2 regions of the Stappia indica genome follow, and region 1 is predicted to be linked to the other one. Evidence: predicted binding sites of a transcription regulator. Region 1 holds the regulator's gene; the other holds the start of a gene.
What was found. The regulator HrcA, encoded in region 1, represses chaperone genes, less so after heat shock. The targets are predictions, from matches to a motif close to GTTAGCACTCNCNNNNNGNGAGTGCTAAC.
Positions count from the first base shown of each region.

Region 2: a site for HrcA is predicted at 11,706-11,734, ahead of groES (co-chaperone GroES). Genes of this name have one in related genera too.

Region 1 is NZ_CP046908.1:2,933,556-2,949,160, forward strand. It holds gene nagA (N-acetylglucosamine-6-phosphate deacetylase) at 1-702, opposite strand, end outside; gene GH266_RS13815 (glucosamine kinase nucleotide-binding domain-containing protein) at 790-1,659, opposite strand; gene phaZ (polyhydroxyalkanoate depolymerase) at 1,684-3,240, opposite strand; gene hemW (radical SAM family heme chaperone HemW) at 3,581-4,738, opposite strand; gene rdgB (RdgB/HAM1 family non-canonical purine NTP pyrophosphatase) at 4,735-5,388, opposite strand; gene rph (ribonuclease PH) at 5,396-6,109, opposite strand; gene hrcA (heat-inducible transcriptional repressor HrcA) at 6,386-7,453, shown strand; gene moeB (molybdopterin-synthase adenylyltransferase MoeB) at 7,487-8,293, shown strand; gene GH266_RS13850 (M48 family metallopeptidase) at 8,290-9,051, shown strand; gene GH266_RS13855 (multidrug effflux MFS transporter) at 9,140-10,342, shown strand; gene GH266_RS13860 (transglycosylase domain-containing protein) at 10,377-12,689, opposite strand; gene GH266_RS13865 (DUF1330 domain-containing protein) at 12,958-13,260, shown strand; gene GH266_RS13870 (GNAT family N-acetyltransferase) at 13,257-13,736, shown strand; gene olsB (l-ornithine N(alpha)-acyltransferase) at 13,755-14,624, opposite strand; gene GH266_RS13880 (ATP-binding protein) at 14,939-15,605, opposite strand, start outside.
Region 2 is NZ_CP046908.1:3,879,882-3,895,486, reverse strand. It holds gene GH266_RS18165 (M16 family metallopeptidase) at 1-958, shown strand, start outside; gene GH266_RS18160 (M16 family metallopeptidase) at 955-2,331, shown strand; gene GH266_RS18155 (EAL domain-containing protein) at 2,431-3,942, opposite strand; gene GH266_RS18150 (heavy-metal-associated domain-containing protein) at 4,185-4,382, shown strand; gene GH266_RS18145 (ABC transporter ATP-binding protein) at 4,408-5,133, opposite strand; gene GH266_RS18140 (ABC transporter permease) at 5,130-6,368, opposite strand; gene GH266_RS18135 (efflux RND transporter periplasmic adaptor subunit) at 6,373-7,395, opposite strand; gene GH266_RS18130 (sigma-54 dependent transcriptional regulator) at 7,698-9,161, shown strand; gene GH266_RS18125 (hypothetical protein) at 9,241-9,861, shown strand; gene GH266_RS18120 (TadE/TadG family type IV pilus assembly protein) at 9,890-11,518, opposite strand; gene groES (co-chaperone GroES) at 11,817-12,104, shown strand; gene groL (chaperonin GroEL) at 12,210-13,847, shown strand; gene GH266_RS18105 (SlyX family protein) at 14,404-14,616, shown strand; gene hisG (ATP phosphoribosyltransferase) at 14,639-15,605, opposite strand, start outside.

The sequences.
Region 1 (15,605 bases):
CGCCCGGTGACCGAGCGGGCTCATGGCGTTGAAGAGATGCGTGACGAGGCGCGCGCCGGCGACGGTTGCGGCCAGGGCGGCCGCGTGATCCGCTTCGCTGTGGCCGAGGCTGACCACGACGCCGGCATCGACAAGCCGGCGGATCGTCTCGCTCGGCACGATCTCGGGCGCCAGGGTGACGACAAGCAGCGGCAGGCGGCGGGCGGCTTCGACGAGCTGGGCGATATCGTCCTCGTCCATCGGCCGGATCAGCTCGGCCGCATGGGCGCCCTTGCGCGCGGGGGCGAGATGCGGCCCCTCCAGATGCAGACCGAGGCAGCCGGGCACGCTGGTCGCCGCGCCGATGGCGGCGCGGATCGCCCGCGCGGTCACCTGCGGCGTGTCGGTGATCAGCGTCGGCAGGAAAGCGGTGGTGCCGAAGCGGCGATGGGCGGTCGCGATGGCGGCGATGGCATCGCGGTCGGGCGCTGAGTTGAACTGCACCCCGCCGCCGCCATTGACCTGCAGGTCGATGAAGCCGGGCACCAGCATGTCGCCGGCCGCCTCGATACGCTGCGCATCGCCCGGCAGGTCGTGGCCGCGCACGATGCCGGCAATGCCGCCGTTTTCCACCAGCAACGTTGCGTTCTCGTGCCAGCTTTCGCCGTCGAAGATCTTGGCGGCAGAAATCGCCAGGGGGCGCCAGGGGGTCTCGTCAGGCATGGTCCGGGCATCCCGCGTCGGGGCCGGCCTGTCGCCGGCGAAAGGGTCCTGCCGCTTTTTGCGCCAGCCGTTTGCGGCGCGCAAGCGTCAGGGGGCGAAAAACGCGCGCTGGGCCATGCGCACCGCGCCGTCCAGCGCATCGCCGAGCGGCGCGGCAAGGTGCGCGGCAAAGGGCGGTGCAAGACGCGGCGCATAGAGCGGGGCAAGGCCGCCCATCAGCACGATGCGCTCGCAGCCGGGCCACAGCAGGGCGGCGAGCATTTCCTCCACCTCCAAGGTGAAGGCGGCAAGCAGGGCCTCGGCCTCGCCGTCGCCGGCCTTTGCGGCATCGAAGACCGCCGGGGCGTGGCGGGCGAAATCGGCTTGGCGGGCGGAGCCGGCGAAGGCGACCATGCGGGCGGGATCGTCGCCGAAGGCGGCAAGCAGCGTCTCGGCGAGAACCCCGCGCGGGCGCACCCCGTCGCGCGACAGCAGCGCCGATTTCAGCGCCTCGCGGCCGAGCCGGGCGCCGCCCCCCTGGTCGGCGAGATGCACGCCCCAGCCGCCGACGCTGCGGATCTCTCCGCCCTGGCGGGCGAGAAAGGCCGAGCCGGTGCCGAGGATCGCCATGATGCCGTCATGGGGGCCGAGCGCGCCCTCCAGCGCGATCTCGCCGTCGCCGACGAGCTCCACCTGCGAGAAGGGAAGGGAGAGAAGCGAGCGGCCGTCGCGGCCGAGCTGGCGGGCGCCGGCAAGGCCGAGCAGCGCCGGACAGGAGGCGATCGCTTCCGCCGGCAGGCCGGCCTCGGCAAGGGCGCAGCGCGCCGCCGCGATGATGTTTGCGGCGGCCTGCTGCGGATCGGTCGCGACATTGGCCGGGCCGGCGAGGCCGCGCGAGACGATCTCGCCGTCACGGCCGGCAAGGGCGGCGCGACAGGTGCTGCCGCCGCCGTCGATGGCGATGAGCCAGGAGCTCATGTCGGTGCGCCCACTGCCCGCTGCTCAGTGCGTGGCGGGCTGCTCGGCGAGCTTGCGGGCCTGCTCGATCCAGCCGTCGCGGTCGATGCGGCCGCGGAAGTCGAGGCGGCTGTCGAGCGCGGCGATCTGCTCGTCGGTGAGCGCGGCGATCTGCCAGTAGTGGAAGATGCCGGCGCCGTTGAGCGCGGTCTGCAGCTTCGGACCGACGCCGGAAATGGCGGTGAGGTCGTCGGCAACGCCGCCGCGCGGGCTGGCCAGCAGCACCTCGGCCAGCGGATCGGAAGCCGCCTTTGCGGGCGCCTTGGCGGGCGCCTTCGCCTCTGCCGGCTTCTCGGCGGGCTTTTCGGCAACGGGAATGGTCACCTCGGTGGATGCCGACTTCGCCGTGTCGGCGGCCTTGGGAGCCGTGGCCGGCAGATGCGCGTGGCTGCGCATGAAGTCGAGGATGCGCGGGGCGATCTCCGAGCGGAAGCGCGAGCCGTTGAAGACGCCGTAATGGCCGACATCCGGCTGCATGTAATGGGCGCGCATGTCCGGCGAGAGATTGACGCACAGATTGTGCGCCGCCATCGTCTGGCCGCGGCCGGTGATGTCGTCCTTCTCGCCCTCGACGGTGAGCAGGGCCGAGCGGCGGATGGCGCCGCAATCGACCAGATCGCCGCGATGGCGCATCTTGCCCTTGGCGAGCGCGTGGCGGATGAACACGGTCTCCACCGTCTGCAGGTAGAACTCAGCCGTCAGGTCCATCACCGCGAGATACTCGTCGTAGAAGTCGCGGTGCTTCTCGGCATTGTCGCCGTCGCCGGAGACGAGATGCTGGAAGAACTCGTGATGGGCGTTGACATGCCGGTCGAGGTTCATGCTCATGAAGCCCGAAAGCTGCAGGAAGCCCGGATAGACGTCGCGCATGAAGCCCGGCTGCGGGAACGGCACCTTCATGATGACGTTGCGCTCGAACCAGTCGATGCTCTTGCTCTCGGCCAGGTCGTTGACGGCGGTCTGGTTGATCCGCGTGTCGATCGGACCGCCCATCAGGGTGACGCTGGCCGGGGCGCAGGGATCGCCATGCGCCTCCATCACCGCCGTGGCGGCGAGCACCGGGACCGAGGGCTGGCAAACGGCCATGACATGGGTGTCCGGCCCGAGGAACTGCAGCATCTCGATGACGTAGTCGATGTAGTCGTCGAGATCGAAGCGGCCGTCGGTGAGCGGCACCATGCGCGCATCGATCCAGTCGGTGATGTAGATGTCCGCGCTCGGCAGCATCGTCTCGACCGTGCCGCGCAGCAGCGTCGCATAGTGGCCGGACATCGGCGCAACCATCAGGATGCGCGGGCCCTTGTGCTTGCGCTCGCCGAGCTTGCGGTCGAAATGCAGGAGGTTGCAGAACGGCTTCTTCCAGACGATCTCCTCGCGCACCGGCACCTTGACGCCGCTGACGGTGGTCTGGGTGAGGCCGAATTCCGGCTTGCCGTAGCGCCGGGTCATCCGCTCGATCATTTCGCAGCCCGCGGCGACCGAGCGCCCGATCGGGGTGTGAGAGAACGGATTGAGCGGGTTTTGGAAGTACAGGCGCGTCATGTCCGCGCTTGCCCGCAGCGGACTCATCGCCGCATGATTGAATTCATAGACCTGATAGAACACGTGACCGACCTCGCAATCTCCGTGAGGCAGTGCAGCATAAGCCGCCTGCCTTTTTTCGCATTGCAAAATAGTATGACAAAGATTAACGCCGCTTCAACCTGTACGGAGGTCCACATCGGCCGAAGCGGTGCGGGGATACCGGACGCAGCGGTTCCGCGGAGGAAAACTTCTCGCAACCGCTGCGAAAACGCGAGGCAAGACAGGATCTTGCCGGAAGCGGCCACGCGGTGGAAAAAAGTTGCGGCGCTAGCGTTTTTTCAGCAGATACCGTTAAAAATCACGATGCAAGATCGGCGACGACGGCGTCCAGGACGAGGCAACCGGCCGGCGTGACGCGCATTCGCGTGCCGTCGAGTCGTTCCACCATGCCGTGTTCGATGAGGTCGGCGACGCGCCGCGGGTCGATCCGGCGGTCGGAAATCGCCTCGAAACGGGCAAGGTCGACGCCCTCCACCAGCCGCAGGCCCATCAGCAGGAACTCGTCGCCCTGCTCCTCCTGGGTCAGCGACATGTCCTCCACCAGCCCCTCGCCGCGCGCCTCGACGGCGGCGAGCCAGGTCTCGGGGTGGCGCTCGGTGGCGGTGGCGAACTTGCCGTTGCCGCCGGTCAGCCGGCCATGGGCGCCGGGACCGACGCCGACATAGTCGCCATAGCGCCAGTAGACGAGATTGTGCCGGCACTCGGCGCCCGGAACGGCATGGTTGGAGACCTCGTAGGCAGGCATGCCGTGGGCGGCGCAGATCTCCTGCGTCAGGTCGTAGAGATCGGCGGCGGTGTCGGGATCGGGCACCACCAGCTTGCCGGTGCGGTGCAGCTCGAAATAGGGCGTGCCCTGCTCGATGGTCAGCTGGTAGAGCGACAGGTGGTCGGCGGCAAGGCCGATCGCTTCCTCCAGCTCGGTGCGCCAGGCGGCGGCACTCTGGTCGGGCCGGGCGTAGATCAGGTCGAAGGAGATGCGCTCGAAGGTCGAGCGGGCGATGCCGATGGCCGCGCGCGCCTGGGCCGCGTCATGCAGCCGGCCGAGGCGCTTCAGGTCCGCATCCCGCAAGGACTGCACGCCGAGCGACAGGCGGTTGACGCCGGCCGCGCGATAGCCGCGGAACCGCTCCGCCTCCACCGAGGACGGGTTGGCCTCCATCGAGACCTCGACGGTCGGCGAGATTTCCCAGTGGCCGGCGATGGCGTCGAGCACGCGGCCGACGGTCGCCGGGAGCATCAGGGACGGCGTGCCGCCGCCGAGAAAGATCGAGTCGACCTTCCGTCCGCGCGTGCGGGCGGCGAAATAGGCGAGCTCCCGCTCGAAAGCCGCGGCAAAGCGCGCCTGATCGACGCCGGCATGGCGGACATGGCTGTTGAAGTCGCAATACGGGCATTTGGCCTCGCAGAAAGGCCAATGCACATAGATGCCGAAACCGCCGTCCGCCTGAGCCATCATGCCTCCAGGCAGCGCGCCGAGAAGTCCGCGAAGGCGCGGGCCCGGTGCGACAGGGCCTTGTCCGGCCGCGCCCAGCCATGCTTTTCGTCCGCCGACATCTCGCCGAAGGTGCGGCTCTCGCCGTCCGGCTGGAACATCGGGTCGTAGCCGAAGCCGCCGCTGCCGCGCGGCGGCCACACGGCGGTGCCCTCGACCTCGCCGCGGAACAGGGCGATCTCGCCGTCCGGCCAGGCAAGGCACAGCACGGCGACGAAGGACGAGCGGCGGTCCGCCGGATCGGTCGCGCCGGCGGCATGCAGCTTTTCCTCGATGGTCCGCATGGCCATCGCGAAATCCTTCTCCGGTCCCGCCCAGCGGGCCGAATAGACCCCGGGATCGCCGTTCAGCGCGACGACGCAGAAGCCGCTGTCGTCGGCGAGCGCCGGCAGGCCGGAGGCCTCGGCGGCCGCGCGGGCCTTCAGCTCGGCATTGGCCTCGAAGGTGGTGCCGGTCTCTTCTGGCTCGGGCAGGCCGAGCGAGCCGGCCGAGACGACCTCGTAGCCGTAGGGCGCCATCAGGTCTTCGAACTCGCGCAGCTTGCCCGGATTGTGGCTCGCCAGCACGATGCGGCCGGGCTCGAGCCGGCGCATGGGGGAGGGGGTGTCGGTCATGCGAACCTCACGAGATCGCCATCTTCTGCAGGTCGACCAGCCGGCCGATGCCGGACTTGGCCAGCGCCAACAGCTGCGCGAACTGCTCCTCGGAGAAGGGCGCGCCCTCCGCCGTGCCCTGGATCTCGACGATGCCGCCGGAGCCGGTCATGACGAAATTGGCGTCGGTGTCGGCGTCGGAGTCCTCGAGATAGTCGAGGTCGAGCACCGGCTGGCCGGCATGGATGCCGCAGGAAATCGCGGCGATATGGTCCTTGAGCACCTTGCCGCCGACCATGTCGCGGGCGCGCATCCACTCGATGCAGTCGTGCAGGGCGACCCAGGCGCCGGTGATCGCGGCGGTGCGGGTGCCGCCATCGGCCTGGATGACGTCGCAGTCGACGGAGATCTGGCGCTCGCCGAGCAGCGGCAGGTCGACGATGGCGCGCAGCGACCGGCCGATCAGCCGCTGGATCTCCTGGGTGCGGCCGGACTGCTTGCCCGAGGACGCCTCGCGGCGCATGCGCTCGCCGGTGGCGCGCGGCAGCATGCCGTATTCGGCCGTCACCCAGCCGCGGCCCTGGCCGCGCAGCCAGGGCGGAATGCGCTCTTCCAGGCTCGCGGTGCACAGCACATGCGTGTCGCCGAACTTGACCAGGCACGACCCTTCCGCGTGCTTGGAAACGCTCCGTTCCAGCGTCACGGCGCGCAACTCGTCCGCTGCACGTTTGGATGGCCGCATGTCGATCCCCTTCAAGCCTGCCGCGCGGGGCGTCGATGCCCCTTGCTCCTGTTTCGCGTCCCTCTTAATCCAATATGGGACCGGAATGAAATGCCTGTCTGCCGCTTGTCCCGTATGGGCGCCCCCGTGCGGGGCCTCGCCCTTGCGCCTTTGGCATGGGCAATCGCGTGCAGGGCGCACTATATTCGGGGATGCGCCGCACCGCCGGGCGGCAGGAACGACGGGCAGGGGACCTGAGGTGCCGAAGGTGGATTTGCAGAACCGGGGAGCAGGAACGTGACGCTGGGTGTGCCGTCCGTGAGCCTTGGCGACCTCGACAAGCGGTCGCGGGAGATCTTCCGCGCCATCGTGGAATCTTATCTCGACACCGGCGAGCCGGTGGGGTCGCGCAACCTGTCGCGCCTGCCGGGCATCCAGCTGTCGCCGGCCTCGATCCGCAACGTCATGTCGGATCTGGAGCATGCCGGGCTGCTGTATTCGCCGCATACCTCGGCCGGGCGTATGCCGACGGAAGGGGGCCTGCGCTTCTTCGTCGATGCGCTGCTGGAGGTGGGCGACCTGACGCGAGAGGAGCGCGACCAGATCGACATCCAGGTCAAGGCGGCGCGCAGCGAGCGCACCAGCGAGCAGCTCTTGACCGAGGCCAGCCAGATGCTGTCCGGCCTGTCGCGCGGCGCCGGCGTCGTCTTCTCCCACAAGGCGGATGTGCGCCTGCGCCATGTCGAATTCGTCCGCATCGAGCCGCTGAAGGCGCTCGTCGTGCTGGTCGGCGACGACGGTTCGGTGGAGAACCGCATCGTCGACCTGCCGCCGGGCCTGCCGCAGACCGCCCTGATCGAGGCGTCGAACTATCTCACCAGCCTGATCCGCGGGCGGACGCTCGCCGAGGCGCGGCGCGAGCTGGAGATCCAGCGCGACCGCCACCAGAAGGAGCTGGACGAGCTGACCGCCAAGCTGGTGGAAGCCGGCATCGCCACCCGCTCCGGCGTGGTCGATGCGGCCGGCTCGCTGATCGTGCGCGGCCGCTCCAACCTGTTGTCGCATCTGGAAGCCGAGCAGGACCTGGAGCGCATCCGCCTGCTGTTCGACGACCTGGAGAACAAGCGCGACCTGATCCAGCTCTTGACCGCCGCCGAGGGCGGCGAGGGGGTGCGCATCTTCATCGGCTCGGAGAACAAGCTGTTCTCGCTCTCCGGCTCCTCCATCGTCGTCTCGCCCTTCCGCGACCAGGACGACCGGATCATCGGCGTGCTCGGCGTGATCGGCCCGACGAGGCTGAACTATGCCCGCGTCATCCCGATGGTCGACTATACCGCCCGGCTGGTCGGCCGCCTGCTGCGCTGACCGCCTGCCTCCCTTGATGCCCCGGATCCCCTGATGACCCCGCTTTCGCCCGCAGAACTCGAACGCTATGCCCGCCACATCGTGCTGCAGGATGTCGGCGGCCCCGGCCAGCAGAAGCTGAAGGCCGCACGGGTGCTGGTGATCGGCGCCGGCGGGCTCGGCGCGCCGGTGCTGCAATATCTGGCGGCGGCCGGCGTCGGCACGCTGGGCGTCGTCGACGACGACACCGTGTCGCTGTCCAACCTGCAGCGCCAGGTGATCCACGACACCGACCATCTCGGCGAGCCGAAGGTGGCGAGCGCGGCCGAGGCGATCGCCCGGCTGAACCCGCATGTGAAGGTCGAGCCGCATGTGGCGCGGCTTGGCGCGATGAACGCGCTGGCGCTGATTTCGCGCTACGACCTCGTCGTCGACGGGTCCGACAATTTCGCCACCCGCTATCTCGTCTCCGACGCCTGCTTCTTCGCCGGCAAGCCGCTGGTCACCGGCGCCGTCGGCCGGCTCGACGGCTCGCTGACGCTGCTGAAGCCGTATGAGGCGGGCGAGGACGGCACGCCGAACCCGACCTATCGCTGTCTCTTCCCCGAGCGCCCGGCCGACGGCTTGCTGCCGACCTGCGCCGAGGCCGGCGTGCTCGGCGCGCTGACCGGCATCGTCGGCACGATGCAGGCGATGGAGGCGATCAAGGAGATCGTCGGCTTCGGCGAGGGCCTGCTCGGCCGGCTGCTGCTGGTCGACACCCGCTCCATGCGCTTCGAGACGATCCGCTATCGCTGGAACGCCAAGAACCCGCTGAACGGCACCGTCCGCAAGCGCTTCGACGAGTTGGCCGGCGCGTGAACGGCTTCTTCCGCCTGCGCCGGCAACAACCGGTCCTGCCCGAGGAGATCACGCTGGAGATCGACGGGCGGGAGCAGCGCATCGTGCTGCGCGGCAACCCGCAGGCGCGACGCTACATCCTGCGGGTGCCGCCGGACGGCGGCGCGCCGGTGCTGACCGTGCCGAAAGGCGGAACCCTGGCCACCGCGCGCGACTTCGCGCAGCGCCAGCGCGGCTGGCTGGCCGGGCGGCTGGGCGAGCGGCCCGAGGCGGTGCCTTTCGCGCAAGGCGGCGTGATCCCGCTGCGCGGGGCGGCGCACCGGATCGTTGCAGCGGGGGGCTTGCGCGGACTGGTGCGCGCCGAGCCGGCGCCGGAGCCGGAAGACGATGAGGTTGGCCGCCTCTTGGTGCCGGGCGCTGCCGAACACATCGCCCGCAAGCTCACCGATTGGCTGAAGCGCGAGGCGCGGCGGGACCTGGAGCGCGCGGTCGCGCACCACGCGGCAGCGCTCGGCCGCACGCCTTCGGCGCTCACCCTGCGCGATACCCGCAGCCGCTGGGGTTCCTGCACGTCGGACGGACGGCTGTCCTTCTCCTGGCGGCTTGTGCTTGCGCCGCCGTCGATCCTCGATTACGTCGCTGCCCATGAGGTCGCCCATCTCGCCGAGATGAACCACGGTCCGCGCTTCTGGGCCCATTGCCGCCGCCTTGCCCCGCATACGGAGGAGGCGCGCGACTGGCTGAAGCGCGAGGGCGGCCGCCTGCATCTCTACGGCTGACCCGGCAGACCTGCCCCGCCAGCCGCCCTCTCCCCACCGGCGCCCGCCCGAACTCGCGGCCGCGCGCCGCCGCCAGAAGGCCGCTCGCATGCTCAAGCCGGACACCCTCAAGCCGGACACCTGGGCGCTCACCATCCTGCTCGCCAGCCTGACGGCGCTCGGCCCGATCTCCACCGACATGTACCTGCCGGCGCTGCCCTCGATCCTGCGCGAGCTGGAGACCAGCCACGCGTCGGTGCAGCTGACCCTGTCGGTGTTCCTCGTCGGCTTTGCCGTCGGCCAGGTGTTCTACGGCCCGCTCGCCGACCGCATCGGCCGCAAGCCGGTGCTGATCGCCGGCCTTGCCATCTATGCGGTGGCGAGCCTTGCCTGCACGCTGGCGCCCACCGTCGAGGTGCTGATCGTGGCGCGCTTCTGCCAGGCCTTCGGCGCCGCCGGGCCGGTGGTGCTGGCGCGTGCGGTGGTGCGCGATCTCTACGAGGGCCCGCGCGCAGGCCAGGAGCTCGCCCGCATGGGCTCGATCATGGGCCTTGCCCCGGCGATCGCGCCGTTCTTCGGCGGGCTGATCGCGGCGGCCGGCGGCTGGCGCTTCGTCTTCCTGGTCTCGGTCGCCTTTGCCGCCGCGGTGATCGTCGGCGTCTGGCGCGGGCTGCCCGAGACGATCCGGGCGCGCGAGACGGCGCCGTTCTCGGTCCGGGCGATCCTGTCGGGCTTCGGCGGCCTGCTGCGCCACCGCGCCTATGCCGCCTATCTGGCGGTGGTGACGCTGACCTATTGCGGCCTCTTCGCCTTCATCTCCGGCTCGTCCTTCGTGCTGCAGGATATCTTCGGGCTCAGCCCTTCGCTCTATGGCATCGCCTTCGGGCTCTGCGCCGGCGCCTATGTGGTGGGAACGCTGATCGGCCAGCGGCTGGCGCCGAAAAAGGGCGCGGAGGTGACGATCCTCACCGGCTGCGCGGCGCTGGCGCTGGGCGGGACGGTGATGATCGTCGCGGTCCTCGCCGCGCCTTCGGCGCTCTCCGTCATCGCGCCGATGATGCTCTACATGGTGGGGGTGGGCCTTGCCCTGCCGCAGGCGCAGGCCGCGGCGCTGATGCCCTTCCCCGACCGGGCCGGCAGCGCCTCCTCGCTGATGGGCATCTGCCAGATGAGCATTGCCGCGGCGGTCGGCATCGGCGTCGGCGCCACCCATGGCGGCACCGCCCTGCCGCTGGCGCTGATCATCGCCGCCAACGGCTTCGGCGCGGTGCTGGCGCTGCTGGTCAGCCGCCGCGCCCGCATGGCAGGGTGAGGGGCCGGCTGAGCGGCGTCTCTCAGCCCCCCGATCAGCCCCCGAAGATCCGGTTGAGCAGGTCGAGCGGGCCGCCCCCGCCGCCACCCGAATCGCGCATCGGCGGCAGCCGGCGGGACGGATCGCCCTCGGCGGGAATGTCGCGCATCGGCATGTCGAGCGGCGCTGCGGCAGGTTCTGCGACCTGCACCGGCCGGTCGGACACGCCCGGAAGGCTGGCGACCGGCAGGCCCTGGTGCCCCGCCTGCATCACGTCCTTCCAGACCTTGGCCGGCAGCGAGCCGCCGGTGGCGCGCTTGGTCGGCGAATTGTCGTCGTTGCCGAGCCAGACGGCGGTGGTCAGCGAGCCGGTATAGCCGATGAACCAGCCGTCGCGGAAATCCTGGCTGGTGCCGGTCTTGCCGCCGGCCGGGCGGCCCGGCAGATTGGCGATCTTGCCGGTGCCGGTGGTCAGCGTCTGCGCCATCATCATGTTCATGTCGGCCAGCGTCGCATGGTCGATGACCCGCCCCGCGCCGTCGCCGGTGCGCGCATAGAGCACCTTGCCCTCGAGCGTGCGGATCTGGCGGATGACATGCGGCACCACCGCATAGCCGCCATTGGAAAACGGCGTGTAGCCGGCGGCGATCTCCAGCGGCGTCACCTCCGAGGTGCCGAGCGAGATCGACAGGTTCGAGGCGAGCGGCGAGGTGATGCCGAGCTTGCGGGCGGTGCGGATGATGGCGCGCGGGCCGACTTCTTCCGCCAGCCGCGCGGCCACGGTGTTGAGCGACAGCGACAGCGCCTCGGTCAGGGTCACCGGGCCGCGATAGGTCTTGGTGTAGTTCTTCGGCGCCCACTTGCCGATCTTGACCGGCTCGTCGACCCGCACGGTTGCGGGCGTCAGCCCGCGCTCCAGCGCGGCGAGATAGACGAAGGGCTTGAAGGCGGAACCGGGCTGGCGCCGGGCATTGACCGCCCGGTTGAACTGGCTCTGCGCATAGTCACGGCCGCCGACCAGCGCCTTGACCGCGCCCGATCCGTCCAGCGTGACGATGGCGCCCTGGCCGACGCCGAGCTTGGCGCCCTCCTCCGACAGGGCGCGGCGCAGGGAATCCTCGGCGATGATCTGCAGGCCGAGATCGATCGTCGTGTCGACGACGATGTCGTCCTCGATGGCGCCGACATAGCCCGGCAGCAGCTCCATCACCCAGTCGGCGACGTAGTTCTCGCTGGCCGAGGTGTGGTGGGTGACGACGCGCAGCGGCGCGGCGATGGCGTCGCGCGCCTCCGTGTCGGTGAGATAGCCCTCCTCGGCCATGGCCGCGAGCACGGTGGTGGCGCGTTCCTGGGCAAGGTCCGGGTTGCGGGTCGGGGCATAGCGCGAGGGCGCCTTGAGCAGGCCGGCCAGCGTTGCCGCCTCCGACACGCTGATCAAGCGCGCCGACTTGCCGAAATAGCGCCGGGCGGCCGCATCGACGCCATAGGCGCCGGCGCCGAAATAGACCCGGTTGAGATACATCTCCAGGATCTCGTCCTTGGAGTAGTTGGTCTCCAGCCACAGCGCCAGCACCGCTTCCTGCACCTTGCGTCGCAGGGTGCGGTCCGGCTCCAGGAACAGGTTCTTGGCCAGCTGCTGGGTCAGCGTCGAGCCGCCCTGCACCAGCCGGCCGGAGGTAATGTTGGTCAGCACCGCACGGCCGAGGCCCAGTGGATCGAGGCCGAAATGCGAGTAGAAGCGCCGGTCCTCGATGGCGATCACCGCCTGCGGCAGATAGGGCGGCAATTGTTCGAGCCGCACCGCCTCGCCGCCGGTGTCGCCGCGATTCGCCATCAAGGTGCCGTCGGCGGCGACGATGCGCACATTGGGCGGGCGCTGCGGCACCTTCCATTCGGAGGTCGGCGGCAGGTAGGCGGCGTAATAGATGAGGACACCGACGCCGGCGATGCCGCCCCAGATGCACAGGACGAAGCCCCAGTAGAGGCCCCGCTTCAGCAGGCGCGAGATCCCGCCGCGCTGGCGCTTGGCACGGGACTTGCCGCGCCCGCCCTTGCGGCCGCCGCCCTTGCCCCCGCTCCCGTTACCGCCGCCGCCCGAGAGCCGGCCGCCGGACACCCCGCCGAGACCCGAACCGCTGCCAGACGCATTACCCGAACCGTTGCCGGCGCTCTCCAGCGAGGCGGCCTTGCGGGGCGCGCGCTTGCGGGCCGGAGCGGAGGAGGAGGGGGACGAGGAGGAGGGCGCATGTCCGCCGGCCGCCGGCCGGTCGGCGCCGGTCAGCCGCATGTCGAGCGTTGCGCCGCTGCGCTCCATCTTCGGCTTGACGCGGGCGGGGCGCCGGCTTCCGGGTGTCGATCCGCGAGCCATCGATTCGGTCTGTCCCTCCAAGGTGTACCAGGGGCGTCGGCTGCTGGTCGATCCGGTGCGGATCCTCCGGCACAGCGCGCCTGACCGAGCTTCGCCTTGGAGCCTAAATGCGGCGATTTAAGGGGGTGTTAAGTACGGCAGGACGGCAGCGGCTCGCACCCCGGCACGGCTTTACAGCCCTACCGGCCGCGCGCTACGCCTTGGTCCCACACGCGGGGGGCGACACGCGGCAGCACAGGGCGGCCGCAGCTCCATGAAAGGTGCAGGCATGGCGAAGGCATATTGGGTGGCACGGGTCGATGTGAGCGATCCGGACGCCTACAAGAAGTATATCGAGGCGAATGCCGAGGCGTTTCGCGCCTATGGCGCCCGCTTCATCGTCCGCGGCGGCCGCTTCGAGTGCAAGGAAGGCGCCGCGCGCCAGCGCAACGTGGTGATCGAGTTCGACAGCTACGAGAAGGCTGTCGCCTGCTACGAGAGCGACGCCTATGCCTATGCCAAGTCGCTGCGCGCCTCGCACGCGGTGTCGGATCTGGTGATCGTCGAGGGCTACGACGGCCCGCAGCCGTGAGCGCCTCCGCCGGCGCCTTCGTGGTCCGGGTTGCAGGACCCGAGGATGTCCCGGCCCTGCACGAGCTGTGGATGGCGCAGGCGGACCGGCGCGACTGGTCTCCGGCCGCCTCTCCGGGCGGGCTGCTACCCGAGCTCGACGTGCTGGCGGCGGAGAATCGCGTCTGGGGCGCCTTCCGGGGCGGCCGGCCCGTCGCCATGGCGGCGGCGGGCGAACTGGACGGGGCGATGTGGCTGTCGGTGCTGGGAGTGGCCCGCGACTGCCGCGGCCGCGGCCTGTCGCGCTCGCTGCTGGCCTCGGTGCTCGGCCATGGCGCCTTCGCCTGCTATCCCGCGCTCATCGCCTTCGCGCGGCCCGAGCGCGGCGGTTTTCTCGACCATGTCGGCTTCGTGCGGCTCGACGCGGGCCAGATCGATCCCGGCGCGCGGAACATCGCCGCCCGCTACCGGCTGGAGCCGTGGGCGCGGCGGCTTTGAGCCGCGCCGTCTCAGTGCCTACTGGCTGGCGTAGCGGCCGGCGTCGGCGCCGTAGTGATTGACGTAGCGGCTGTTCAGCGCTTCCACCGGCATGACGATCAGCACGTCGGTGGTGCCGAACTGGTGGTCGACGACCGCGCCGTCGCCGATATAGGCGCCGAGCCGCAGGTAGCCCTTGATCAGGGGCGGCAGCTCGCGCAGGGCCTGGCGCTCGTTGACCTCCGCCTTGGGCATGCGGTTCATCTCGACATAGCGTTCGCCGACCGCGCGCACCCGCCAGGCTTCCGGCGCCCGCGCATTGTGGTGCAGGAAGGCGAGCTGCGAGGCCATGCGGTCCGGATCGGTGCCCTCGATCGAGGCGCAGCCGACCATCACGTCGATCCGGTGCATCAGGACATAGGCCCAGATGCCGTGCCACAGCAGCTCCACCGTGCGCTTGGTGCGGTAGGGCTTGAGCACGCAGGAGCGGCCGAGTTCCAGGAACTGCAGCCGCGGATGGGTGTCGACCAGCGACTGGATGTCGAATTCGGCGGCGGTGTAGAAGCCGCCGTGACGCTCGGCGACGTCCTGGCGCAGCAGCCGGTAGGTGCCGACGATGCGCGGCTTGCGCCGGCCGAGCTTGTTGCGCTCGGTGAGCTCGTGATCGAGCACCAGGAGATGGTCGCAGATGTCGTCATAGGCATCGACGTCGCGCCTGGTCGACTGGGTCGCCGGGTCGGCGATGGCCGACATCTCCTCGTAGAAGACGTGGTAGCGCAACTCCTGGGCCTTGCGGATCTCCTTGGCGCTGCGGGCAAGGCGCACCTCCAGCGAGCCGATGCGGCCGAGGCTGGGGACGTTGCGGCCCGACGGGGCGGCCTTCATCCCGGCCAGCCAGCTTGTCGCCATCGCCGGAGCGAACTTGCGCATCAGGCCGCGCGGCGACAGCGGCGACAGAACAGCGTTTCTAGACATGGCCCCGAGCCTTCCCTGCTTGCCTCCCGCGGACGCCGCCACGCAACGGGGCCGGTTTCGAGCACGCCCGGCCCGGCCATTCTCGTGTCATTCTTGCCGGCCGATCCGGGGCCTGCCGGCATCCTCAACCGGCAAAGAATCCCGGCGGAAGCAGGCAGGCGAATCGGCCGCGCTTGGCGGACGGCCACGATGCTGGCCGTGCCGTAGACCATACTTTCCCAACACTTGCGTGACAATTGGCGAAGTTCTCAGTCCGCTCCCGCCAGCGGGGTCTCGGCCGGGCGGCGGAAGATGCGCCGGCGAAGCAGGTCCGGATCGAGCGGCTTGGACAGCACCGCATCGGCCCCGGCGGCGAGCGCCGCTTTTTCCGCATCCGCGGTGACATCGGCGGTCACCACATAGACGGGCGCGCGCGGCCAGCCGCCCGCCGTCTCCATCTCGCGGAAGCGGCGGATTGCCGCAATGCCGTCGACGACCGGCATGTGCAGGTCCATCAGCAGCATGTCGCAGGACCCGTCGGCGGCCGCGGCAAGGGCGGCGGCCCCGTCGACCGCCACCACCGGCTCGTGGCCGAGCTTGCGCAGCAGGGCCTCGCTGAGCATCCGGTTGATGTCGTTGTCGTCGGCAACGAGGATGCGCAAGGGGCGCGGCGCGCAGGCGTGGTCGCCGGCTTCCCCCGTCAGGCAGCGCGGCTCGGGCCGGTCCCAGGGCGACAGGCCGGTGTCGCGGCCGAGCAGCGTGGCGCAGAGCTCGGCCAGCGAGGCGGCGCGCACCGGGCGGATCAGGTAGCCGCCGAAGCCGGCCTCGCGCAGGCGCGGCAGCCGGTCGCGCTCGCTCGGCGCCAGCAGCACGCCGGCAGGCGCGGCAAGCCCGGCGGCGCGGGCGCTGGCGAGCCAGGCGCCGGCATCGGTCACG
Region 2 (15,605 bases), 950 kb from region 1:
CGTCGTGCTGGAGGAGCGCCGCCAGCGCGTCGACAGCGACCCCGGCTCGATGCTCAGCGAGACGCTGGACAGCATGCTGTTCGTCAACCACCCCTACGGCACGCCTGTGATCGGCTGGCCGGACGAGATCTCGGCGCTCGACCGCCAGGACGCCATCGCCTTCTACGACCGCTTCTACACGCCGAACAACGCCATCCTGGTCGTTGCCGGCGACGTGACCGCCGACGAGGTGCGCAAGCTTGCCGAGGAGACCTACGGCAAGGTGCCGCGGCGCGCCGAGCCGGGTGCACGCGAGCGCGCCAAGGCGCAGGTCCTGCCCGGCTCGCGCGAGGTCTCCTATTCGGACCCGCGCGTCAACCAGCCGAACATGCGCAAGGCCTGGGTCGTGCCGAGCTACAACACCGCCGATGGCAATGGGGCTGCCGCACTGCAGCTCCTGTCGGAAGTGCTCGGCGGCGGCAGCACGAGCCGCCTTTACCGGGAGCTGGTGATCGACCGGGGCGTCGCCTCCTCGGCCGGCAGCTGGTACAATTCCGGCGCGCTCGACGACAGCACTTTCATGATCTACGCAGTGCCGGCGGACGGCACCGGCCTGGAGGATCTGGGCAAGGCCTCGCTCGACGTGCTGCAGCGCGTGGCGAGCGACGGCATCACCGCCGAAGAGCTGGAGCGGGCGAAGAAGAGCCTCCTGTCCTCCGCGCTCTATGCACAGGACAGCCAGTCGACGCTGGCGCGGATCTTCGGTGCCTCGCTGACCACCGGCGGTACCATCGAGGAAATCCGCAACTGGCCCTCGACCATCGCCGCGATCACGGCAGACGACGTGAAGGCGGCGGCCGCCGCGCATCTGGCCTCCCTGCCCGTGACCGCCTATCTGCGAGGGCCCCAGCAGGCTGCAGCCGCACCCGCCGACAGCGCCCCGCAGGAGCCGGCAGCTGCGCAGGAGGTCCAGCAATGAGCCGCCGTCTCGCCGCCGCTCCCGCATCTTCGCACGGAACCTCGCCCTTGACCCTTCTCACCGCCCTCGGCCGCGGGCTTCTCGCCTTCGCCCTCGTCGTCTCCGCCGTTGCCGCCACCCCGCGTCCGCTCGCTGCGATGGAGATCCAGGAGATCACCACGCCCGGCGGGCTGACCGCCTGGCTGGTGGAAGACGACACGGTGCCGATCGTCGCCATCAAGTTCGCCTTCGAAGGCGGCGCCTCGCAGGACCCCAAGGGGCAGGAGGGGCTGGCCAACCTGCTCTCCTCCACCCTTGACGAAGGTGCGGGCGAGCTGGATTCGCAAGCCTTCCAGACCCGTCTGGAGGACCTTTCGGTGCGCATGGGCTTCGATGCCGGCCGCGACAATTTCTATGGCTCGATGCGCACGCTGACGCCGAATGTCGACGATGCCTTCGAACTGCTGCGTCTTGCGGTCTCCTCCCCGCGCTTCGACGATGAGCCCGTGGCGCGGATGAAGCGGCAGATCATCGCCGGCCTGCGCAGCGAGGCCAAGGACCCCGATGCCATCGCCGGGCGCCGCTGGGCCGAGCTCGCCTATCCGGACCACACCTATGGCCGGGCCGCGCGCGGCACGGAGGAGAGCGTTGCCGCGCTTTCGCCGCAGGACCTGAAGCAGCTGCATGGCAACATCTTCGCCCGCAAGGGACTGAAGATCGCCGTCGTCGGCGCGATCAACGCCGAACGCCTGGCGCCGCTGCTCGACAGCGTCTTCGGCACGCTGCCGGAGACCGGAACGCTGACCCAGGTGTCCGATGTCACCATGGCGACCGGCAAGATGGAGCATGTGGCGCTCGACGTGCCGCAGACCGCCATCCGCATCGGCCTGCCGGGGTTGAAGCGCGACGACCCGGACTTCATCCCGGCCTTCGTGATGAACCACATCCTCGGTGGCGGCGTGTTTTCGTCCTGGCTGTTCGAGGAAGTGCGCGAGAAGCGCGGCCTTGCCTATTCCGTCGGCTCCTACCTGGTGCCCTACCAGCATGCCGGCATGTGGATGGCCGTGACCGGAACCCGCTCCGACCGCGCCGACGAGTCCGTCGAGGTGATCCGCGCGCAGATGGCGCGAATGGCCGACAAGGGACCGAGCGCGGAGGAACTGGCCAAGGCCAAGGCCTATCTCACCGGCTCCTATGCGCTGCGCTTCGATACCTCGGACAAGATCGCCGACCAGTTGCTGGGCCTGCAGGTCGAAGGCCTCGGTCGCGACTATATCGATGAGCGCAACACCCTGATCGAGGCGGTGACGCTGGAGCAGGTGCGCGCCGTCGCCGCACGCATGCTCAAGGGTGTCGACCCGCTGGTGGTCACGGTGGGACCGGAGAAGAGCTGAGACAGCACTCTCGTCCTCCCTTCGCAAGACATGAAAAGGCCCCGCCGGATCGGTTCCGGCGGGGCCTTTGCTTTTCGACGGTGCGAAGAGAGAGCCGACCTACTCGGCGGCGCGGCGCAGGCCGCGTTGCGGCGGGCGCGCCTGCAGCACTTCCGGACGGACCGGGCGCGGCGGCGAGAACAGATAGCCCTGGCCGATGCGGGCGTCGTAGTCGAGCACCTCCAGCACCTGGGCCTCGGTCTCGACGTGGTCGACGATCAGCTCCATCGCGTAGCGGCGCAGCAGGTCGCCGAGATCGGCCGGGTGAATGTGGCTGGCCGGCATGTGCTCGTTGCCGATCAGGCGGCTGGCATGCAGCTTCATGTAGCGGAAGCCGCGATCCGACAGGACCTTGAAGTCCATCTTCAGGTCGCGAACCCGGTCCATGGAGAAGCGGTAGCCGAGCTCGTGCAGCGCGGCGAGGCTCTCCAGCTCCAGCGCGCCCATCTCGTTGACGTCGCTCTGGGTGAACTCGAAGGTCAGGAGGCCCGAAAACCCCTCGTTGGCGCGCAGGAAGTCGAGGAAGCCGGGGAAGAAACGCTCGTCCACCAGCGTCTGGATCGACAGGTTGACGAAGAGACCGGAGCGGCGATTGCGGCTCGACAGGCGGCGCAGCACCTGGATGGCGCGGAACAGCATCAGGTTGTCGATGGCCGGCATCATCCGCGCGCGCGTCGCCTCGGCGATGAAATCGACCGGCTCGAGATAGTTGTTCTGCGCATCGCGAATGCGGGTCAGCGCCTCGTAGTCGCGGACCTGGCGCTGCGGCAGCGTCACGATGGGCTGCAGGAACAGATCGACCCGGTTGTTGTCGAGCGCGTCCTGGATGACCCGGCGCAGCTCGGGATCGGGCCTTGCGTCCTCCCGCGCGCGCGCCATGGCCGGCGAACGCTGGCTCTCCTGAGCGCGGCTGCCGTGCGGCCCCTCGCCGGGCGCGGGGCCGCGCACCGCCGGGGCGTCGCCGCCGTGCTGCGGCTGCGCATAGCCGTGCGGTGCCTGGGCTGGTTGTGCATGGCCGTAAGCGGGGGCGCGATCGGGAGCCTGAGCCGCATATGCCGGGCCCGGCTGTGCCGGATACCCGGCGCCGGTCGGCTGGCTGTAGCCGAGCGCGCGCGGCTCCTCGTAGGCGGCGAAGCGCTCCTGCGGCGGGGGCGGCGCGATCTGGCGCGCGTCCTGCTCGTCGATGCGGTCTTCCATGCCGGCCATGGCCTCGGCCATCTGCTTGATGAGGCTGCCCAGCACCTCCACCTCGGCGAAGAGCGGATCGATCTCCTCACGGGTGCGGCGCGGCAGGTTGGTCTCCATGCCGGTCAGCCGGCCCTCGATGTTGCTGACGTCCTCGTCGACCTCGAGCACGCGCTCCTCGAGCGCGGCGACCTTCTCGGCGATGTCGCCGCGGTCGCGCTGACGGGCGAAGACCAGATGAACGACGATCATGGTGCACAGGAGCGACAGGCCGAGCGTCACCGCCTCGCCCGCAGGGCGGGCGAACTGGAACATCATGATCGCAGCGACGGAGGCCGCGATCACCCCCATACAGAGGAAAATGAAAATGCTTGTCGCGCGTGCCATGCTCGTCCGGCCAAGTCCGTGCTTCCGCCGAAGCCGAATCAAACCTACCTCGAATAGCAACTGAATACGACGATTCTTCCGAGTCTCCAGCCCCAAGCCCCCGGAGGAGCGAGGAAAGTGTCGCGGCCAGGCAGCTTTCGGCCGGCAACCTCCCCCTTGACCTTCCCCTTGCTGGAAGCCCCATTCTTTCAGGGAATGACAGTCACGCCCGCCATCGGCGGCAGGAAGGAAAGCGCACGACCATGATCGAAGTGAAGATAGACGGCATGACCTGCAACGGCTGCGTCGCCTCGGTGAAGAAGGCGCTCGCGGCTGCGGACCCGGCGGCCAGCGCCGAGATCGACCTTGCCAGCGGCACGGCCCGTATCCAGACGCAACTGCCCCGCGAGCGGATCGTCGAGACGATCGAGGCGGCAGGTTACGACGTCGTCGCCGGCTGAGCCTCCTTCGCCTCCCCCTTCGCCCTCACGGGTCGGCAAGCATCCCGTCCACCAGGTGCAGCCGGCGGTCCATGCGCGCGGCCATGTCGAGGTCGTGGGTGACGGCGACGACCGTCTTGCCGTGGTCGTCGACCAGCGCCCGCAGGATATCGAAGACCTGGTCCGACGAGCGGCTGTCGAGGCTGCCGGTCGGCTCGTCGGCCAGGATCGCGGGCGGCTCGTTGGCCAGTGCGCGCGCCACCGCCACCCGCTGGCGCTGGCCGCCGGACAGCTGGTCCGGCCGCTTGTCCAGATGATCGCCGAGGCCGAGATCGGCCAAAAGCCCCCTTGCCCGCTCGCGCATCTCGCGCGCGGGCAACAGGGCGCGCTTGCGCATGGGGATCATCACGTTGTCGGTGACGGAGAATTCCGGCAGCAGGAAATGGAACTGGAAGACGAAGCCCAGCGTCGACAGGCGGATCGCCGCCCGCCGGCGTTCCGACAGGAGATGCGTCGGCTCGCCCTCGATCAGTACTTCGCCCTCGGTCGGGCTGTCGAGCAGGCCCAGCAGATAGAGCAGCGACGACTTGCCCGAGCCGGACGGCCCGGTGATCGCCACGAACTCGCCGGCGCGGATCGTCAGGTCGATCTCGCGCACCAAGGTCACCGGCACCGTGCCGGGCAGCACGCGGGTCAGGCGCCGCGCCTCGATCAAAGGCGGGGCACCCGATCCGACGACGGCGTCGGCCCCCTCTTTCGCGGTTGGGCTCACGATGCCCCCCGGATGATCTCGACCGGATTGAGCTTGGCAGCGCGCCGCGCCGGCATGTAGCCGGCGACGCCGGCCGACAGCAGCGCAAAACCGCTGGCAATGAGATAGTGCAACGGGCTGTAGGTCAGCGGCAGCGAGGTCATCTCGACATTCGTCCGCACCTCGAACGTCACCGAATCGAGCCCCAGCGTGATCAGGTAGCCGAGCACCGAACCCAGCACCGAGCCGGCGGCACCGATCACCAGCCCTTCGATCAGGAAGATGCGTCGGATGTCGCCTTGCCCAAAGCCGAGCGACTTGAGGATGGCGATGTCGCGGGCCTTTTCGTGGACGATGGTCGAGACGATGGTGAAGATGCCGAAGCCGGCGACCAGCAGGATGGCGCCGACCACCGTGTACATGATGACGTTGCGCACCACGAGCACCTCCATCAGGCTCTCGTTCGCCTCCTGCCAGGAGGTGGCGCGGTAGCCGGTCATGCGCTCGATGCGGGCCGCAACCGACCGCGCCGCGTTGATGTCGTCCAGTTTCACCGAGATCCGGTTGACCACATCGGGCCGGGCGAACAGCACCTGCGCCGTCTTCAGCATCGCATAGGCCGTGGCGTCGTCCGCCTGAGTGACGCCGGTGTGGTACAGGCCGACGATCTTCAGCCGCCGCACGGCCCCGGCGGACGTGGACACCGCGATCGTGTCGCCGAGCCGGGCGCCGAGCTTTTCCGCCACCCCATCGCCGACGACGATGCCGTTGAGATTGGCGGCAAGCTCCTCGAAGGAGCCCCCACGCATGTCGTCGCCGATGGTCGAAACCCGGAGATAGCCGGCCGGGTCGACACCGGTCAGCGACACGGCCACGTCGCGCCCGCCGTAGCGCAGCACCGCCTGGCCCGCCAGCGTCATGGTCATCCTGCCCGGCAGCCAGCTGTCCAGCATCGCCCGCAGCCTCGTCGGATTGCGCAGGCCGCGCGTGTCGTCGTCGGGGCGCGCGCCGATCACGTTGACCGCACCGAAGAAGCCCGCGGCCGGCGGCGGCGCGGGATCGCGCACCTCGTCGCTCACCTCCACATGCGGCATCGCATCGACCAGCGTGGCGATGAAATCTTCCTGCGAGCCCTGCATCAGGGCCGCCATGGCGATGGAGAACCCGACGCCGAGCATCACGCCCAGCACCGAGACGATGCTCTGGCGCAGACGTCCCTTCACATGGGTCAGGGCGATGGACAGGATGAGGGGCACGGCCTCAGTCTCCGCCGCTCGCAGCGGCTGTCGGCGTTGCCGCCATGCCGGAAGCAAGCCCCTCCGCCCAGGGCGAAACCACACGCTCGCCGATTTCGAGCCCGTCCAGCACCTCCACCTCCTCGATGCCGCGAATGCCGACGGAGATCCGCCGCGCCGTCAGCCGGCCGTTCTCCCCCAGCACCAGAACCCGGTCTTCATCGAGGGCGGCGAGCGGGATCAACATGGCGTTCTCGACCTCGCGCACAACGATGTTGACGTCGCTGGTCATGCCGATCATCAGCGGGGTTTCCTGCGGAAAGGCGAGATAGACCCGGTAGGTCTTGAGCACCGGGTCGCCCTTGGGGGTGATCCGCTCGACCCGGGCCTTAAAGCTGCTGTCGGGAAAGGCGTCGGCGCGTACCACTGCCGTCTGACCGCGGCGCACCAGCGGGATGTCTTCCTCGTTGACGTCGGCAACGATCTGCAGGGGCCGGTCCTGCCCGACCCAGAAGAGCACGGCACCGGGCTCGGCCACCTCGCCGACCTCGCCGTCGCGGCGCAGCACCTGGCCGTCCATCGGCGCGCGCAGCTCGTAGTCGCCGAGCCTTGCCGCCTGCGCGGCGACCAGAGCGACATTGCGGGAATGGTCGTTCTCGGCCTTTTCGAAGGCCTGCTGGGAGACGACGCGGCGCTCGATCAGCCCTGCGGCCCGCTCCAGTTCCTGTTCCGACAGGCGGGCACGGGCCTCCAGCTCTGCAAGCGTCGCACGGGCCGCCGTGGAATCGAGCCGGCCGATCACCTGCCCCGCCTCCACGGTCTCGCCCTCGCAGCTGCACAGCTCGACGATGCGTTCCCGCAGCACGCTGGTGACCTTCGCCCAGCGTACCGGCTCGACCACGCCGGTGGCATAGACCACGTCGGCCGCCCGTCCCATATGCGGCGTGACGACGGTGACGGGCACCGGCCGGTCCCGCCACCAGACGAAGCCGCCCCAGGCGACGGCAGCGGCTGCCAGGATCGCAAGCAGGATCACGATACGTTTCATGCGGCTGGTCCTTGCCGGCGTCTTGCGGTCTGCGACCGCGTCCCGGCGACCCTATCACCCGCACCGGGCCCGACCTATCCGCAGAAATTCGTGGGTCCATCCGCCGCAGCACGGCTGCTCGGCTGTGGATTGCGGGCGGCCGGCTGCGCCACCTGTTTCACGGGCCGGGGTCGGAAACAGTTTGTTTACCATGTCCGATCAGAATCTGACGGCAAATCAAATCGATGCCGCCGGTGGGGCGGAAGCAAGAAGGGGGTCGCCAAAGCATGGAGTCCATGCATGGCGCTGCGGGGAAAATTCGGTTGGCCGTTCTCGACGGAGACGGAACGACCCGCGAGCTAGCCGGTTCGATCGCTCGGGCGATGGATCATCCCTGCGCGACGCCGGTCGCCTATCACAGTTTCGAGCCGTTCTACGCCGCGAGCACCCAGGTGCGCCCCGACGTCATGATCGTCGACCTCGAAACCCTCGGCCAGGACGGACACCTGTCCCGTCTCGCTGCGGCGCAGCCGCAGGCGATGCTGATGGCAATCAGCCCGAGGGAATCGCTGAGCCGCAGCCTGGCGGCGATGGAAGCCGGCGCGCATGACGTGATCAGCCTGCCGATCGATCCCGTCGCAGTGGCCGAGCGCATCGACCGTTTCCTGATCCAGAACACCCGCACGCCGCGCGGCGAAGGCCTGCGCCGGCAGGCAGCGCAGGGGGCGGGCGAGCCCCGCGACCTGACCGCGACCCGCGACCCCTTCCGTTTCGAGAGCTTTGTCGGCGGCTCGGCCCGCATGCGCGAGGTCTACGACCAGATCCGCCGCATCGCGCCCTCCTCCGCTCCGGTCTTCATTACCGGCGAGTCCGGCAGCGGCAAGGAGCTGGCGGCCGCCGCCATCCATGCCCGCTCGCCCCGGGCCGAGGCCCCCTTCATCATCATCAATTGCGCCGCCATTCCCGGCGAGCTGATGGAAAGCGAGATCTTCGGCCATGTGCGCGGCGCCTTTACCGGCGCCTCGGAGAGCCGCGCAGGCGCTGCGGAAGCGGCCGACGGAGGCACGCTGTTCCTCGACGAGATCGGCGAGATGGACCTCGCCCTGCAATCGAAGCTCCTGCGCTTCGTGCAGACGGGCACGGTGCAGCGCGTCGGCGATACCCGGCCGCGGCCCGTCGATGTACGGATCCTGTGCGCCACCAACCGCGACCCGCATGCGGAAATCGCCGCAGGGCGCTTCCGCGAGGACCTGTTCTATCGCCTGCACGTGCTGCCGATCCGCCTGCCGGCGCTGCGCGACCGCCGCGAGGACATCCTGCCGCTCGCCCAGGCCTTCCTGACCCGCTATGCACGCGAGGAGGGCCGCGCCTTTGCCGGCGTCGCCCCTTGCGCCGGCGAGAAGCTGCTGACCTACGACTGGCCGGGCAATGTCCGCCAGCTGGAAAACGCGGTCCGCCAGGCGGTGGTGCTGCACGAGGGCGATGCCCTGACGGCGCAGATGCTGCCGGCCTTCCTGATCGGCGAGGGCGGCCTTTCGCTCCGTCACGAGCCGGTGCGCGGTTCGGCCGCGCCCTTCGGCGCTCGCCGCCGTGGCGGCGAGATCGAACCCTTGTGGGCTCAGGAAAAGCGGATCATCGAGGACGCGCTCGACGCCTTCGACGGCAACATCGCCAAGGCGGCGGCGGCGCTGGAAATCAGCCCCTCGACGATCTATCGCAAACGCCAGTCGTGGAGCGACCGGATCGAGGGCAGCGACAGCGCGCTGTTCACCGGTTTTGCCGGATAATCTTGTTGTTTTCCGCGCCCCGTTCTATACGGTGCGCCGCAAAATACGCATTGCGGGGCTTTAACAGGGCGGGGCTTGGATGATCAGGGGCAAGTCGGGTCGCTTCGGCACTTTTGTCGGGCAGGCGCTAGCTGTCGGTTTCGGGTCGCGCGCGGCGCGTCCCGCTTCCCTTGCAAGGGCTGTGTCGCTCGCCGCAGGTCTTGCGGTGCTTCCCGCTGCGGCACTCGCTCAGCAGGCTTCGCTCCCCGAGGGTCTTTCCAGCGCCTATCAGGCGCTGGATGCCGCCTGGCAGCAGGCTCCCCTCTCCTTCGCCGCCCTTGCCTTCACCGACGGGGCTGCGACCGGCTATGGCCGCTACACCCCGCGGGCAGATGCGGTCTTTGCCGCCGGCGACACGCTGACCGTCTATGCCGAGCCGGTCGGTTTCGGCCATGAAGAGACGGCCGAGGGATACGGCGTGCGGCTGACAGCCGGGTTCGAGCTGCTGAACACGTCCGGCCAGGTGCTGGCCGAGCAGACCGGCTTTGCCGACCTGCGCGCCGACAGCCGCAATCGCTTGCGCGAGTTTCATGCAACGCTCAGCTTCGCCTTCGAAGGCCTGCGGCCCGGCGACTACCGCCTGGTGACGACGCTCACCGACACGGTGAGCGGAAAGACGGCCTCCGGCGAGCTTCCCTTCACGATCCGCGCCTCGGACTGACGGCAGCAAACGGGGCGGCGTTGCCGCCTCACATCTGCAGCCGCAGCTTGGTGATCTCTTCGGCGATGCGCTCGAACGCATCGACCAGCGCGCTGTTGGACTTCGCATCGAAGGCCATGGCCGGCGTCGTCGCACAGTTCTTCATCATGTTGATGGTGCTGCTGCTGGAGATCTGGAAGGCCACCGTATAGACCTGCACGCCGCCCTTCTTGGCGTTGGAACAGGTCTGCAGCAGCCGGTCGTCCATCTTGTCCTGGATTTCCCAGTAGGTGTCGACGCCGTTACCCAGCCGCTCTTCGGTGCCGTAGCCATAGGCGTTGATGCGCGTCTTGTTGAACGAGTTCTGGCCTTGGTAGGTGTTCTCGCCATCGGTCATGACGATCATCACCCGTACATGCTCTTCTTCCTCGTCCTTCTTCGGCTCGCGCCCCTTGGTGAACGGCTCGGAGGGCGACAGGACCCGCCATCCCCAGACCGCACCCTGGTGAATGTTGGTGTGACCATCCGCGTTCATCGTCTGGATGTCGCGCAGCACCTGCGACTTGTCGTTGGTCAGATCGGTGATCGGCTGGGTCTTGCACCAGTAGTTCGGCCCGTTGACGGTCGTGTTGCCGAGCGACCGCGGCTGGTCCTTGTACTTGCACAGGCGCTTCTGGGCATATTCCCAGCGGTCCATGCCCGAGGAGCGGGCGGCCTTCTTCGAAGAGGTCCGGCAGGCGCCACGGTCGTCGTCCAGATAGTTGTTGTAGTAGCTGTCGCCCCATTTCTTGTTGGCGTTCGACGGCTCGTCGGGGGCGAATTGCGGCACGAAGAGCGTGGCCGGATTGGAGCTCGACGCCGGCGTGTCGTCGACGTCGTAGGGCATCGGCCGCGCCTCGACGCAGCCCAGCCAGTCCGTGTGCTTCAGCTGCTTGAACAGCGTGAAGCGGCTCGGCTTGCCGTTGGTCAGAAGCTTGCTGTCGAACTCCGCGGGATCCGGCGTTCCGTTCGAGCGGGTCTCGAAGTTCTTCCAGTGGATCGGCGAGGCGCCCTCCTGGTCCATCCAGGATGCGGTGGCCTTGTCGGCACCGACATTGACGAAGGAGGTGAAGGGCACGAGGCCGATCTGCACCCGGTCCTTCCTGTCGCCGTCCTCGTTGATCTTGAACAGCGTCTCGGTGAGGTCCTTGGCGGCCTTCTTCAGCGTCGACATGCGGCTGCCGGCCATGGATCCGGAATTGTCGAGCACCATGACCACATCGAAGGTCGCCTTGCCGACCACCGTCTGCGACATGACGCGCACGTCGATCTGCGGCTTGTTCATGAGGCTGCCGAGCACGGTGTTGACCGGCTTGCCGGCAGTCACCGTCACCGTCCCCTTCACCACCGAGACGTCGAGCTCGACTTCGTCGATGTCGCCCGGATAGATCGCCTTGAAGTAGCCTTCGGCGTTGGCCTTGACCTTGTCCTCCGACAGGCCCTGGCTGTCGTAGTTGGCGGCCAAGGCGGTCGCATCCACGGCAGCCTGCAGGTCGACCTTGGCGTTGAAGGCCCGCGTGTAGTCGATCGCCGCGCCCGTCACCATAAGGCAGACGCCGGTGCAGATCGCGAGCGGCACGACGATGCTGCCGCGGCGGTCGGAGACGAAACGTCTGGCGAGGTGCTGGATCCTGATCATGGCAGCACCCTAGTCGTCAGCCCTTGCCAAACTCTTTTCGAAGATCGTTAACGGCTCGAAAACCTTAACTTTCCGCTCGAACGGCATGACCTGTCCGAAGGGCCGACGGCACGGCTGCGGCGAGGTGAAAAAAGCGCGTCGGCAGACCATTGACAGGTGGGGGTGAGGCGCCTACATCAAGCTCGCTGTTAGCACTCTCATTCACAGAGTGCCAACGTGGTCGGCGATCCGGGCGACCCCGACGGAGGGGCGCAGGCGCGACAAGTACCACGCTGGCCCCAAAAGGAAAGAGCACGACATGAAGTTCCGTCCTCTGCATGATCGCGTCGTCGTTCGCCGCGTCGACTCCGAAGCGAAGACCGCCGGTGGCATCATCATTCCGGACACCGCCAAGGAAAAGCCGCAGGAAGGCGAAGTCGTCGCCGTCGGCCCCGGTGGCCGCAAGGACAATGGCGATCTGATCGCCCTCGACGTCAAGGCTGGCGATCGCGTGCTGTTCGGCAAGTGGTCGGGCACCGAAGTCAAGATCGACGGCGAAGACCTTCTGATCATGAAGGAAAGCGACATCATGGGCGTGGTCGGCTAAGCCGCACCGCGCTTTTCCTGTCCTTTTCGCGGTCGCCAGCCGCAGGCCCTCTTCAAGGCCGCAGGCGCGATACCGCGACGACCCAAACCACATGGAGACCTGAAAATGGCTGCCAAAGACGTCAAGTTCTCTTCCGACGCCCGCGACCGCATGCTGCGCGGCGTGGACATCCTCGCCAACGCCGTCAAGGTGACGCTCGGCCCGAAGGGCCGCAACGTCGTCATCGACAAGGCCTTCGGCGCCCCGCGCATCACCAAGGACGGCGTCTCCGTCGCCAAGGAAATCGAGCTTGAGGACAAGTTCGAGAACATGGGCGCGCAGATGGTGCGCGAAGTCGCGTCGAAGACCAACGACATCGCCGGCGACGGCACGACCACCGCGACCGTCCTGGCCCAGGCCATCGTCCGCGAGGGCGTCAAGGCCGTTGCCGCCGGCATGAACCCGATGGACCTGAAGCGCGGCGTCGACCTGGCTGCCCAGACCGCCGTCAAGGACCTCGAGGCCCGCTCCAAGAAGATCTCCACCTCCGCCGAAGTGGCGCAGGTCGGCACGATCTCGGCCAACGGCGACACCCAGATCGGCGAGGACATCGCCAGCGCGATGCAGCGCGTCGGCAACGAGGGCGTGATCACCGTCGAGGAGGCCAAGTCGCTTGAGACCGAGCTCGAGGTCGTCGAGGGCATGCAGTTCGACCGCGGCTACCTGTCGCCCTACTTCGTGACCAATGCCGAGAAGATGGTCGCCGAGTTGGAGAAGCCGTACATCCTGCTGCACGAGAAGAAGCTCTCGAACCTGCAGGCCATGCTGCCGATCCTCGAGGCCGTCGTCCAGTCCAGCCGTCCGCTGCTGATCATCGCCGAGGACGTCGAGGGCGAGGCTCTCGCCACGCTCGTGGTCAACAAGCTGCGTGGCGGCCTGAAGATCGCCGCCGTCAAGGCTCCGGGCTTCGGTGACCGCCGCAAGGCCATGCTCGAGGACATCGCCGTCCTGACCGGCGGCACGGTGATCTCCGAGGATCTCGGCATCAAGCTCGAGAACGTCACGCTCGACATGCTCGGCACCGCCGAGAAGGTCTCCATCACCAAGGAGAACACCACCATCGTCGACGGCGCCGGCGACAAGGCCGACATCGAGGGCCGCGTTGCGCAGATCAAGGCGCAGATCGAGGAGACCACCTCCGACTACGACCGCGAGAAGCTGCAGGAGCGTCTTGCCAAGCTCGCCGGCGGCGTCGCGGTGATCCGCGTCGGCGGTGCGACCGAGGTCGAGGTGAAGGAGAAGAAGGACCGCGTCGACGACGCCCTCAACGCGACCCGTGCGGCCGTTGAGGAAGGCATCGTCCCGGGCGGCGGTGTTGCCCTGCTGCGTGCCAAGAAGGCCGTCGAGGCCCTGACCTCCGACAATCCGGACATCATGGCCGGCATCAAGATCGTCCTGCGCGCTCTTGAGGCTCCGATCCGCCAGATCGCCCAGAACGCGGGCGTCGAGGGTTCGATCGTGGTCGGCAAGATCCTGGAGAACAACGACGAGACGTTCGGCTTCAACGCCCAGACGGAGAAGTACGTCAACATGGTGGAGACCGGCATCATCGACCCGACCAAGGTCGTGCGCACGGCCCTCCAGGACGCGGCTTCGATCGCCGGCCTGCTGATCACCACCGAGGCGATGGTCGCCGAGCTTCCGAAGAAGGACGCTCCGGCTCCGGCCATGCCGGGCGGCGGTATGGGCGGCATGGACTTCTAAGAAGTCCATAAAGCCAGAAACAACGAATGGGCGGCCCTCGGGCCGCCCATTTGCGTTTATGGGGGCTGCGTCCCACAGCCGTCATCAGCTCATGTCGGCGAGTTGGTCCCTCATTCCCGTCTTGAAGACGGCCCCGATCTTTCGCACGAGGGGAGTTAAAAGCACCTCACCCGATTTTGCGTGCAAGGGGTGTCCTCCCGGTTCCAGCGAAGCTGGAGACCGGGAACCAGTAACCACAGGAGATACGACTCAGGTCGCGGCGTCGGAGCTGCGGCGTGAGCGCCACAACCGCGCCCGGCGGATACTGGATGCCTGCCTGTCGCAGGCATGACAGCCGAGAAGGTGACGAATGCCTTCCCGCCTCACGCCGGCCGGGGTGCCAATGGGCACCGGGTCGCGGCTTCGCCTTGCCCGGCGTGACAGCCTGGGTGGGTGGCACCGCCTCACAACCTCACCCGCATGGACAGCCGCGCGGGCAAAGGGTATGGCGAGGCCGGAGAGCCGCCCGGAAAGGCCGGCGAGAGAGAACCTACGAGAAGACCTGAGGAAAAGTGCAATGGACCGCGAAACGCTAGCCCGCATCGAGCGGCTGGAAGAGCAGCTCGCCTTCCAGACGCGCACCGTCGAGGACCTGAACGAGGTGGTCACCCGCCAGGCCGACCAGATCGACATGCTGAACCGCCGTCTGGCGGCCCTGGTCGAGCATGTCGAGGAACTGGAAGACGCGGCCGCCGGCAGCGTGCCGGTGACCAAGCCGCCGCATTACTGAGCCGGTTGTGGGGCGCGCCGGCTCACGCGCCGACGCGGGCCGCGAGGGGCTCGTAGAGCGGGTTCTGCGTGCCGAAGACATAATCCAGCGTGGTGATGCTGACATGCGGGGCGCCATGGTCGCGCAGCAGCGTCGCGCAGTCGGCCGCGCGATCCGCCGGGCAGTGCAGCAGCAGGGGCTGGCCGACCTGGGTGCCGAAGGGCGCGACCGCGCCGAACTGCTCGGCCGCAGTGCGTGCCGTCAGTTCCGGCGCCTGCACCAGCGCACGGATCTCGCGATGCGAGCGGGCCCGCTCCTCCGCCGCGATCCGGTCGAGGATGACCCGCGCGGCGGCGAGCTGCGCCGGCGTCCACTCGGCCTTCAGCGAAGCGACGAGATGGGCCTGGCTCTTCAGGATGACGCCGTCGTCCAGCACCTTCAGATTGTTGGCCGCGAGCGTCGAGCCGGTGGTGGTGATGTCGACGACCAGTTCCGCCGTGCCGGCGGCCGGGGCGCCCTCGGTCGCGCCGGCGCTTTCGACGATGCGGTAGTCGGACAGGCCGTGCTGCGCGAAGAAGGTCCGCGTCAGCGCCACATACTTGGTGGCGACGCGCAGCCGCCCGCCATTGCGGGCACGGAAATGCGAGGCGACATCGACAAGATCGGCCATGGTCGACACGTCGATCCAGGCATCGGGCGCGGCCACGACCACATCGGCGAAGCCGAAGCCGAGCGGCGTCACCACATGCACCAGTTCCTCGGGTTGCGAGATCGTCTCGTGCACGAGATCGAGGCCCGTGACGCCCAGATGCGCCTGCCCGGTGCTGAGCTCGCGGGCGATCTCGGAAGCCGACAGGAAGGCGATCTCGACCTCGGAGGCGGCAAAGCGGCCGAGCCGGCCGCGATAGTTGCGTGCCCCGCCCGGACGGCCAACCGGCAGGCCGGCGCGGGCGAAGAAGTCGTGGGTGTTGTCCTGCAGCCGTCCCTTGGAGGGCACCGCGATGATCAGC